DNA from 2 places in the Thermomonospora sp. CIF 1 genome. Region 1 is predicted to be linked to the other one. Evidence: riboswitches for the same ligand, from Rfam matches in the RefSeq annotation. Region 1 holds a riboswitch; the other holds the start of a gene.
What was found. A riboswitch is a leader RNA that binds a small molecule or an ion and turns the genes downstream of it on or off. The one in region 1 is predicted to bind cobalamin.

Region 1 (5,593 bases):
CACCGACGTGGACGCGCTGGCCTGCGAACCCGGCGTGACGGTGCGGTACGCCACCGCCCCCGGCGAGCTGGCCGACGCCGACCTGGTGGTGCTGCCCGGCTCCCGCGCCACCGTCGCCGACCTGGCCTGGCTGCGTGAACGCGGCCTGGCCGACCAGATCGCCGCTCGCGCCCGGCGGGGACGCCCCGTGCTGGGCATCTGCGGCGGCTACCAGATGCTGGCGGAGGAGATCGTCGACGAGGTGGAGTCCGGCGCCGGAAGCGTCCCCGGGCTGGGGCTGCTGCCGGTCCGCGTGGAGTTCGCCCGGCACAAGACGCTCCGCCGGCCCGTCGGCACCGCCTACGGCCACCCCGTGCGGGCCTATGAGATCCATCACGGCGCCGCCACCGTGACCGGGCCGGCCGAGCCGTTCCTGGACGGCTGCCGGGTCGGCGCGGTGTGGGGCACCACCTGGCACGGCGCGCTGGAAAGCGACGGCTTCCGCCGGGAGTTCCTGCGGCGCGTCGCCGAGGCGGCCGGGCGGGACTTCACCCCCGCTCCCGGCGTATCCTTCGGCGCGCTGCGCGAGGCCCGTCTGGACGCGCTCGGCGACCTGGTGGAACGGCACCTGGACACCGCCGCGCTGTGGCGGCTGATCGAACGGGGCGCCCCGCCGGACCTGCCGGTGGTGCCCCCCGGTGGTGCGGGCCCGCTCCCGTGACCGGTTGCGCGCCGGACCGGCCCGATGCCGGTAGGGTGAGCCACTCTGAGCAAAGCCGCAGGAGGAACGTGCATGATGCAGTCCCGGCACAGCGCCGTCGCCCCGCCGCAGCCCGGACCGCTCGCCCGGGTCGTCCCGGTGATGCGGGCGCGGGTGCCCGTGGCGATGCAGCTGGAGTTCCCGCTGCCCGACAGCGAGCTTCCGGTGGTGGAGCCGTTCGTGGGGAACCTGCTGGTCGGTTACGCGATCGACCCTCCCGCGGAGGCGGCCGGCGGCGCCGGGTCCCGCCTGCTGCGGCAGCTGGCGGCGCGGCACTGCGCCGAACTGGGGGTGGCGCCGGCGGAGCTGCGTGAGCTGGCCGTGGCCAATCTGCGCGTGCTCCGCCCGGATGTGCGGTTCAACTGGTACCCGGACGTGCGGGCGGTCTCGGTGACGGCCGGCGGCGACCTGGAGGCCGGCCTGATCCTCGATGAGGGGTTCGTCGACAAGCTCGCCCAGGACGTCGAGGGCGACCTGGTGGTGGCGCTGCCCGCCCGGGACGTGTTCGTGGCCACCGGCACCGGCCATGTCGACGGCATCGACAAGCTGCGCTGGGTGGTCGACCAGATCTGGACCGATGAGCGGCACCTGACGCCGCAGGAGGCCGCCGGCGCCCCGCCCCGCGGCCTGGCCGCCCCCCAGCGTCCCCACCTGCTGCTGACCAGGGACCTGCTGGTGCGGCGCGGCGGCTCCTGGCAGATCCTCGCCTAAGACGCCGGTCCTTTTTCAACGGCCCGGCGGGGCACCCGGAAGCAAGGGGCGCGGCGCCCGGCCCACCGTTCGTACGTGCACGCCTGCGGCCACAGCGCCGGGCGCCCACCGGACCGCAACGGTGAAGGGCCGGTGATCTCACCGGCCCTTCACCAGATCACGCCTGTCAGTCCTTGGCCTTGGCGTACTCGTCCATGCCGCTGGAGAAGTCGTAGGCGATGCAGGGCTCGTCCCCGACGACCCATGCGTCGTGACCGGGCGTGGCCACGAACATGTCGCCGGGACCGACCTCGGCCTCACTGCCGTCCTCCATGCGGATGCGCAGCCGGCCCTGGGCGATGTAGCCGTTGTGGTGGAACTGGCACAGCTCGGTGCCGGCGATGGGCCGCAGCGACTCCGACCAGCGCCACCCGGGCTCGAACGTGGCCCGTCCCACGGTCAGCCCGGTCATGGTGAACACCTCCAGGTGACCGTTGGGAAAGTCGCGCCGCTCATCCGGCTTGTCGATGTGCTTGACCTCGATCATGACGGTCCCCCCTCCGTCACTTTCACGCTTGCACCCTCGCCGACCTGCGTCAAGGACGGCCGAGGCGGATCACTCCGCAGAAAGCGGCCTAGACTGCGGGCGACGGCAGGGCAGGAACCCGGTGGGAATCCGGGGCTGTCGCGCAACTGTGACCGGGGAGGGCTCCCCCGCATGCGGCCACGGCGGTGACGCTGGAAGGCCGGGGGAGACCCGGGGATCCGGGAGCCAGGAGACTGCCGCCGTCGCCTGCCTGATCCATCCGATGCGGGGCGCGAAACCCCCTAAGGAGGCGTTCGATGCGCGTGCTGCTGCTGTCCACGGCCGACACCGACCTGCTGGCCGCCCGCGCGGCCGGGGCCGGGTATGTGACCGCCAACCCCACCCGGATCGACGTGGCGGAGCTGCCCGCGCTCACCGAGGGCGTGGACGCGGTGGTGGTCCGGCTGCTGGGCGGGCGCAAGACCTGGCCGGAGGGGGTGGCGGCGCTGCGGGCGAGCGGGCTGCCGCTCGTCCTGCTGGGCGGGGAGGCCGACCCGGACGCCGAGCTGATGGAACTGTCGACCGTCCCGGCGGGGGTCGCCGCCGAGGCGCTGAACTACCTGCGCGAAGGCGGCGCCGCCAACCTGCGGGAGCTGGCGCGGTTCCTGTCGGATGCGGTGCTGCTGACCGGCGAGGGCTTCGCCCCGCCGGTCCGGATGCCCGCCTATGGGGTGCACGGCGAGCGTCCCCGCCGCGACGGCAGGCCCACCGTGGGGGTGGTCTTCTACCGGGCGCACGAACTGTCGGGCAACACCGCGTTCATCGACACCCTGTGCGAGGCGATCGAACGGCACGGCGCCAACGCGCTGCCGGTCTTCTGCGCCTCGCTGCGCGGCGCCGAGCCCGGCCTGCTGGACCTGCTGGGGCAGGCGGACGCGCTGATCGCCACCGTGCTGGCGGCCGGCGGGTCGGTCGCCTCCCCGGCCTGCGCCGGAGGCGACGAGGACGCCTGGGACGCCGGTGCGCTGGCCGAACTGGACGTGCCGGTGATCCAAGGGCTGTGCCTGACCACCTCCCGCCGGGCCTGGGAGGACTCCGACGCCGCCCTGTCGCCGATGGACGCGGCGATGCAGGTGGCCATCCCCGAATTCGACGGACGGCTGATCTCGGTGCCGTTCTCCTTCAAGGAGGAGGGCCCCGACGGCATCCCCGTCTACCGGGCCGACCCCGAACGCGCCGACCGGGTGGCCGCCATCGCCGTCAAGCACGCCCGGCTGCGGCACATCCCGCCGCAGCGGCGCCGCGTGGCGATCGTGCTGTCGTCCTACCCGACCAAGCACTCCCGCGTCGGCAACGCCGTCGGGCTGGACACCCCCGCCTCGGCGGTGCGGCTGCTGCGCCGCCTGGCCGAGGCCGGCTACGACCTCGGCGACGACCACACCCTCTGGCGGGACCCGGCCGGTGGCGACGCCCTCATCCACGCGCTGATCGCCGCCGGCGGCCACGACACCGAGTGGCTGACCGAAGAGCAGCTGCGGCGCGCCGCCGCCCGCGTCCCGCTGCGGACCTACACCGCCTGGTTCGCCGGGCTCCCCGGCGACCTGCGTGAACGCATCCGTGAACACTGGGGCGAGCCGCCGGGTGAGCTGTATGTGGACGGCACCGACATCGTGCTGGCCGCGCTGCGGTTCGGCAACGTGGTGCTGATGATCCAGCCGCCCCGGGGTTTCGGGGAGAACCCGGTGGCGATCTACCACGACCCCGACCTGCCGCCGTCCCACCATTACCTGGCCGCCTACCGGTGGCTGGCGGAGACGTTCGGCGCGGACGCGGTGGTCCACCTGGGCAAGCACGGCACGCTGGAGTGGCTGCCGGGCAAGGGGCTGGGCCTGTCGGCCTCGTGCGCGCCCGATGCGGTGCTCGGCGACCTGCCGCTGGTGTACCCGTTCATCGTCAACGACCCGGGCGAGGGCACCCAGGCCAAACGCCGCGGCCACGCCACGATCGTCGACCACCTGGTGCCGCCCATGGCCCGCGCCGACACCTACGGCGAGCTGGCCCGGCTGGAGCAGCTGCTGGACGAGTACGCCACCGTCCAGGCCCTGGACCCGGCCAAGCTCCCGGCGGTGCGCGCCCAGATCTGGACGCTGATCAAGGCCGCGCAGCTCCACCACGACCTGCAGCAAGAAGAGATGCCCGGGGAGGAGGAGTTCGACGACTTCCTGCTGCACGTCGACGGCTACCTGTGCGAGGTCAAGGACGTGCAGATCCGCGACGGCCTGCACATCCTCGGCCAGGCCCCGGAAGGGGAGGCCCGCGTCAATTTGGTGCTGGCCGTGCTGCGCGCCGCCCAGGTCTGGAGCGGGCGGGCCGGGGCGCTGCCCGGCCTGCGGGCGGCGCTGGCCCGCCGCTATGGGGTGGAGGAGAAAGAGCTGCTGGCCGAACCCGGCCGGAGGGTGCGCGTCCACTCCGCGCCGCACGACGAGAAGACCCCGGCCGGGACGGGAGAACCCGGGCAGCACGCCTCGCCGGGCGGCGAGGAGGACGGCGCCGCGCCTGAAGGGGCGATCCCCGTCCCGCATGCGCTCGCCGCCCGCTGGAAGCGGTGGCCCGAACCGCCGCACACCGCCTCCGACGTCGTCGACATCCTGGAGGACCTGGCCCGCCATCTGGTGGAGGGGATGGAGTCCCGCGGCTGGGACCCCGCCGCCTCCGGGACGGTCCTGGCCGAGGTGCTGGGGGAGGCCCCCTCGCCGGACGACGGGCCGCTGGAAGAGCTGCTGCACTTCGCCGCCACCGAGCTCGTCCCCCGCCTGGCCGCCACCGCCGGAGAGCTGGACGCGGTGCTGCACGCCCTGGACGGCGGGCACGTCCCCGCCGGGCCGTCCGGCTCGCCCACCCGCGGCCTGGTGAACGTCCTGCCGACCGGCCGCAACTTCTACTCCGTCGACCCCAAGGCCATCCCGTCCCGCAACGCCTGGGAGGTCGGGATGGCGCTGGCGGACTCGCTGCTCCGCCGCCACCTGGAGGAGACCGGCGCCTACCCGGCCGGCGTCGGGCTCACGGTGTGGGGCACCAGCGCCATGCGCACCCAGGGCGACGACATCGCCGAGGTGCTGGCGCTGATCGGCTGCCGCCCGGTGTGGGACGACGCCTCCCGCCGCGTCACCGGCTTCGAGGTGATCCCCCTGGAGGAGCTGGGCCGCCCCCGCATCGACGTCACCCTGCGCATCTCCGGTTTCTTCCGCGACGCCTTCCCCCACGTCATCGCCCTGCTGGACGACGCGATCCGGACCGTGGCCGAGCTGGCAGAACCCCCCGACCGCAACTACCTGCGCGCCCACGCCCTGGAGGACCGGGCCGCCCACGGCGACTGGCGGCGCGCCACCACCCGCATCTTCGGCTCCAAGCCCGGCGCCTACGGGGCGGGGCTGCTGCCGCTGATCGACGCCCGCAACTGGCGGGACGACCGCGACCTGGCCGAGGTGTACGCGGTGTGGGGCGGTTACGCCTACGGCCGTGGCTTGGACGGCCGGGAGGCTCGCGCCGACATGGAGGCGGCGTTCCGGCGGATCGCGGTGGCCGCCAAGAACGCCGACACCCGAGAACACGACATCGTCGACTCCGACGACTACTTC
Region 2 (5,593 bases), on a different contig from region 1:
CCGGGCTGGCTGCGGGTGGGGCTGGGGCGGATCGCGCCCGACCGGGAGGTGATCGACGCCTGCCTGCGGCGGGCGGGCATCGGGCATGCCGGGTCGCTGGCGGCGGTGATCTGCGTCCACTCCCACTACGACCACGCCATGGACGCCCCGGTGATCGCCGAGCGGCTGGGGGCGAAGCTGGTGGGGTCGCACTCCAGCGCCAACATCGGGCGCGGGCACGGGCTGCCCGAGGAGGCGCTGCGCACCGTGGAGGACGGGGAGACGGTGCGCTTCGGGGATTTCGAGGTCACGTTCGTCGTCGGCGTGCACTGCCCCGGCGACCTGGCCCCCGGCGTCATCGACGCGCCGCTGTCCCCGCCCGCCCGGGCCAGGGCGTACCGGACGGGCGAGGCGTACTCGGTGTTCTTCCGCCACCCGCTGGGGACCGTGCTGGTCCACGGCAGCGCCGGTTTCGTGCCGGGACGGCTGGACGGGCACCGCGCCGACATCGTCTACCTGGGCATCGGCCAGCTCGGCAAGCAGGACGACGACTACCGCCGCCGCTACTGGGCGGAGATCGTCCGCGCCACCGGCGCCGAGGTCGTCATCCCGATCCACTGGGACGACTTCACCACCCCCTTGCTGACCGCCCCGCTGCGCCCGTTCCCCTACTTCGCCGACGACATCGCCGTCTCGATGCGCTTCCTGGTCGAGCAGAGCCGCCGCGACGGCGTCCGCCTGGTCCTGCCGGACCTTTGGCGGGAGACCACCCTTCTTCCCGTCCGCTAGACGCTCCTCCGCCGCCGTCCGGTCTGCGCGGCGGCCGCGCGTTCCGGCCCGCCGGGGCGGCACCGGGCTTGCGCGCCCGCCGAGAGCCGGGCCGGTTGCCGGTGTGCGGTGCCGGTCACCGGTTCGCCTCGTGGCGGGCCCAGTCGGTCAGGTCGGCCAGCGAGGTGAAGCGGTGGGCGGTGCCGTCGCGGACGGCCTCGTAGGCCTCGCCGGTCCAGGTCACGGCGAGGTCGGCGGGGCCTTCGGGGGACGGGTGCCAGCCGGCGCGGGTCAGGGCGCGTTCCAGCAGGGGGCGGCGGGTGCCGTCGGCGGTGACGCGGGCGGTGCCGCGGCCCTTGCCGTGCAGGACGAACACGCCCGAGGCGGCCTCGAAGGTCAGTTCCTCGCCGTCGAAGGACGCGCCGATCGTCCCGTTCAGCGTCAGTTCCTCGGGGGTGCCGCAGTGCAGCGCGCCCGCCGGGTCGATCAGCCAGATCCGGTCGGCGATCCGCAGGGCCAGCTCCAGGTCGTGGGTGGAGACCACGACGACCAGGGAGCGTTCGCGGGCCAGGCGCCGCAGCAGCCCCATCAGCGCCACCCGGGACGGCACGTCCAGGAAGGCGGTGGGCTCGTCCAGGAGGATCGCCGACGGCTCCTGGGCCAGGGCGCGGGCGGTGAGCACCCGCTGCCGCTCCCCGTCCGACAGTTCGGTCACCGGGCGGTGCGCCAGGTGCGCGGCGCCGGTCACCTGCAGGGCCCAGTCGATGACCGCTTGGTCGGCGGCGGTGAGCCGCCCGGTGAAGCCGGTGTGGGGGTGGCGGCCCAGGCCGGTCAGCTCCCGGGCGGTCAGCAGGGCGGGCAGGTCCCGTTCGGTGAGCACCACGGCGATCCGGCGGGCCCGTTCCACCTCGTCCAGGGCGGTGATGGGGGAGCCGTCCAGCAGGACCTGCCCCTCCAGCGCCGGCTGCAGCCCGGCCAGGGTGCGCAGCAGCGTGGACTTGCCGGTGCCGTTCGGGCCGATCAGCACGGTCAGGTCGCCGGGCCGCGCCACCGCCTCCAGCCCTTCCAGGACGCGCCGGGCCGGGCGGCGGCGCCGTCCGGGGTAGCCGACGCTCAGCGATCGCAGCGACAGCATGGCCTCACCCCGCCCATCCGGTCTGGGCGGCGCGGCTGCGCAGCAGGACGGCGATGACCACGGGGGCGCCCAGCACGGTGGTGACCGCGTTCAGCGGCAGCACGGCGCCGCTGCCGGGGGCCTGGGTGGCGATGCAGCAGACCAGCGAGACCGCACCGCCCAGCAGCACCGACGCCGGCATCAGCACCCGGTGGTCGGCGGTGCCCAGCAGCAGCTTGGCCATGTGCGGCACGGCCAGGCCCAGGAAGGCCACCGGGCCGCAGTAGGCGGTGACCGAACCGGCCAGCACCGACGCCGTCAGCAGCGTGGCGGTGCGGACCCGGCGCACCCGCACGCCCATGGTGCGGGCGTAGTTCTCCCCCAGCAGCATGGCGTTCAAAGGCTTGACGCCCATCAGGGCCGCCGCCAGGGCCGCGGTGCACACGGGTGTGAACAGGGCCAGGTCCCCCCAGGTGGTTCCGGAGTAGCTGCCCAGGCTCCACCCCAGGTACTGCTGGGCGCGCTGGGCGTCGGAGTAGGCCAGCAGCAAGGTGATGAGGGAGGCGGTGGTCGAGCCCACCATCACCCCGATGATCAGCAGCGTGACCACCGAGCGCACCCGCCGCGACAGCGCCAGCACCAGCCCCAGCACGGCCGCCGCCCCGGCCGAGGCGGCCACCACGATCCCGGCGCGGCCCAGCCCGGCGACGCCGCCGGTGAAGGCGGAGGCCAGCCCGCCCCACCCGGTGACCACCAGCGCCACGCCCAAACTGGCGCCCGAGCTGACCCCCAGGATGTAGGGCTCGGCCAGCGGGTTGCGAAACAGCGTCTGCATCTGCACCCCGGCCACCGACAGCGCCGCCCCGGCCAGCAGCGCGGTGATGGCCCGCGGCAGCCGCACCGTCCAGATGATGGTCTGCGCGCCGGGGTCGGCGTTCTCCAGGCGCAGCAGCGCCGCCACCGCCTGGTCGAGCGGGATCGTGGTGGATCCCAGCGCCACCGCCAGCACGAAGGAGACCGCGACCGCCGCCGCCAGCACGGCCATGACGGCCGTGCGGCGGCGGGCGGCCGGGGCGAATGCGGGCTCGGTCAACGGGCGAGCTGCTGGTAGAAGGTGAACGTGTGGCCCGGCATCAACTCCGGGTGCAAGATGGCCACCAGGTCGGCCAGGATCAGGTCGGGACGGCCCACGCCGCGTTCGTAGAAGTCGTTGCCGCCGCCGGGGCCGAGCACCTTGTTCATCGACCAGACCTTGCCGGACTTGAACGCGGCGAACTCGGCGTAGCGGGGGTCGGCCTTGCGGACGTCCTCCAGGGACTTCCAGTCGTTCATCTGGGGCAGCCAGACCTCGGCGTCGCGGGCCTTGGACAGCACGGTCTCCAGGTCCAAATTGGTGCTGCCGGTGCCCTTGGTGTCGGCCCAGGCGTAGGTGCCGCCCGCATCGGCGATCAGCTTGGCCATGAAGCTCTCCCCGTTGGGGATGGCCCACTGGCCCTGGAACATCTGGCCGGGCAGCACCGAGACCGGCTCGGCCTGCTTGGCCTTGGCGGCCAGCTCCTGGTAGGCGGCGGCGACCTTGTCGAACACCTCGGTGGCCTTGGCCTCGGTGCCGGTGAGCGCGGCCACGAACTTGATCCACTCGGCCCGGCCGAGCGCGCTGGTCTCCTGCCACTCGGCGTTGGCGACGATCTTGATGCCGGCGTTGCGCAGCGTCTGGTGGGCGGGCACGTCGTTGCCGTCGGTCATCAGCACGTCCGGACGGGCGCCGATCACCTTCTCGGTGTCGATCTCCTGCCCGGTGATGTCGGCGTACTCGATGATCTGCTTGGCCGCCACCCGCTCGCGCACCTGCGGGGAGGTGATCAGCCCGGCGGAGGCCACGCCCTTGAGCCGGTCCAGCACGCCCAGGTCGGTGATGAACGGCAGGTGCGTGGTCGAGGAGGCGAACAGCGTGCGCACCGGGGTTTCGACCACCACCGCGTCCTTGAGCTCGCCTTCGGCCTTGGGGGCGGGGGTGCCGCAGCGCACCAGCACATAGGTCTGCGGCTTGGCCCCCGGGGCGGGCTGCTTGACGGTGACGACCTGGTAGTTCTTGGCGTAGGTCAGGGTGAAGTTGGTGGCGTGCCGGATCGTCTGCTTGACCGGGAAGTAGTCCTTGGAGGCGTCGAATTCCTTGACGCAGCGGTCGCCTTGGGCCGCCTGCGACCCCTGGCCGTCCCCGCCGCACGCGCTCGCCACGAGCGACAGGGCCACCAGCGCCGTGGCCAGCGGCCATGCCCGGCGGGTGCGGAAGGTGCGCGATGAGCCCCCCTCGGCGGGACGCCCCGCCTCCGGGCGGTGGGGCAGGGACGGGTCCGGCTGCCGTTCGGCCGGGGTGCGCCCGGCTCGGTGCACAAGGTTCACTGGCGCTCCTGCGAGACTGGCCGCGGCGGCCGTTCCTCGACGGCGTCCGCGGCAGGCGGTGGGACGGACCGTTCCAGAGAGTCCCGCGGCACGCCGGAGCCCGGCGTGTCCTCTCATGGGGAGATCCGCCCCATCTGACTGAGGAGGCGACTGCGTGAGTCTCCTGGCTCTCGGGTCGTCGCTCGCCCCGGCCTTCCCACCCGCGTGCGGGCAGTGGCGTCATCGGGGTCCGCTCGCCGATCACAGTGGCGGGACCGCGCCGGACTCGCACCGGCTTCCTCGTCCGCCGTCGCCTACGGCGTGCAATCTTCGCATATGGGCTGTTCCGGTGTCCATGGGGCCGGGGGCGCGTCCGCCGCCGTTTCACAGGGCTCGTGAGGGCTCACGGGCCCGCAAGCCCTGGGGGCGCCGCCCGGAACGGGGTCATGCGTTCGTCACAAGGAGTTGCATAAAGAGACGGAACTGCATTTTCGGTCCGATTAACGAGGTCTTTTTGTTGCGGGTAATTCGCCCTTCCCGGAAGTGGATTCGGTGATATTCTGAGCCGAGTCCCCTCCACATCCTCCGAGAATCGGAGCTTTTCATGGTCTCTGCGGAGCTGCCTTTCTCAGGAGTGCGCACCGACATTCCCTCCCCGGCGCGGGGTTATGGCTGGATGCTGGGCGGCAAGGACAACTACGAGGCCGACCGGCAGTTCGTCCGGCAGATGCTGAAGAACCTGCCGGAAGCCCTGGACGCCGCCCGGGAGAACCGGCTGTTTTTGTACCGGGTGGTGCGCCACCTGGCGGCCGAGGCGGGAATCAGGCAGTTCATCGACATGGGCTGCGGGCTGCCCACCGACAACAACGTCCACCAGGTCGCCCAGCGGTTCGCCCCGGACTCCCGCGTCGTTTACGTCGACATCGACCCGATCGTGCTGGCGCACGGCCGGGCGCTGCTGGCCGACGACGACTCCACCACGGTGATCAGGGCCGACATCCGCCAGGTGGAGGAGATCCTCGACCACCCGGAGACCAAGCGGCTGATCGACTTCGATGAGCCGGTGGCGGTGCTGTTCCTGTCGGTCGGCCACATGCTGCCCGACAAGGACGACCCGCGCCGGATCCTGCAGACCGTGATCGACCGCATCGCCCCGGGCGGCTACATCGCCTTCACCCAGGCCACCTCGGACGACCCCGCGCACCGCGCCTTGATGAACTCTCAGCTCAGCGCCTACGGCCTGACCTGGCAGACCCGCAGCCCGCAGGAGGTCCAGGCCCTGCTGGCGGGACTGGAGCCGGTGGCGCCCGGCCTGGTGGACGTCAACGACTGGCGCCCCGACCCCGACCA

Region 2: linked by a shared signal. The riboswitch ahead of BUE48_RS01720 (ABC transporter substrate-binding protein) and the one ahead of cobN (cobaltochelatase subunit CobN) in region 1 are both predicted to bind cobalamin.

What each region holds. Positions count from the first base shown of each region.
Region 1 is NZ_MOYN02000013.1:91,680-97,272, forward strand. It holds gene BUE48_RS06390 (cobyric acid synthase) at 1-700, shown strand, start outside; gene BUE48_RS06395 (DUF1444 family protein) at 773-1,450, shown strand; gene BUE48_RS06400 (cupin domain-containing protein) at 1,617-1,976, opposite strand; cobalamin riboswitch at 2,063-2,234, shown strand; gene cobN (cobaltochelatase subunit CobN) at 2,273-5,593, shown strand, end outside.
Region 2 is NZ_MOYN02000003.1:152,244-157,836, forward strand. It holds gene BUE48_RS01705 (MBL fold metallo-hydrolase) at 1-768, shown strand, start outside; gene BUE48_RS01710 (ABC transporter ATP-binding protein) at 884-1,882, opposite strand; gene BUE48_RS01715 (FecCD family ABC transporter permease) at 1,887-2,954, opposite strand; gene BUE48_RS01720 (ABC transporter substrate-binding protein) at 2,951-4,264, opposite strand; cobalamin riboswitch at 4,401-4,585, opposite strand; gene BUE48_RS01725 (SAM-dependent methyltransferase) at 4,848-5,593, shown strand, end outside.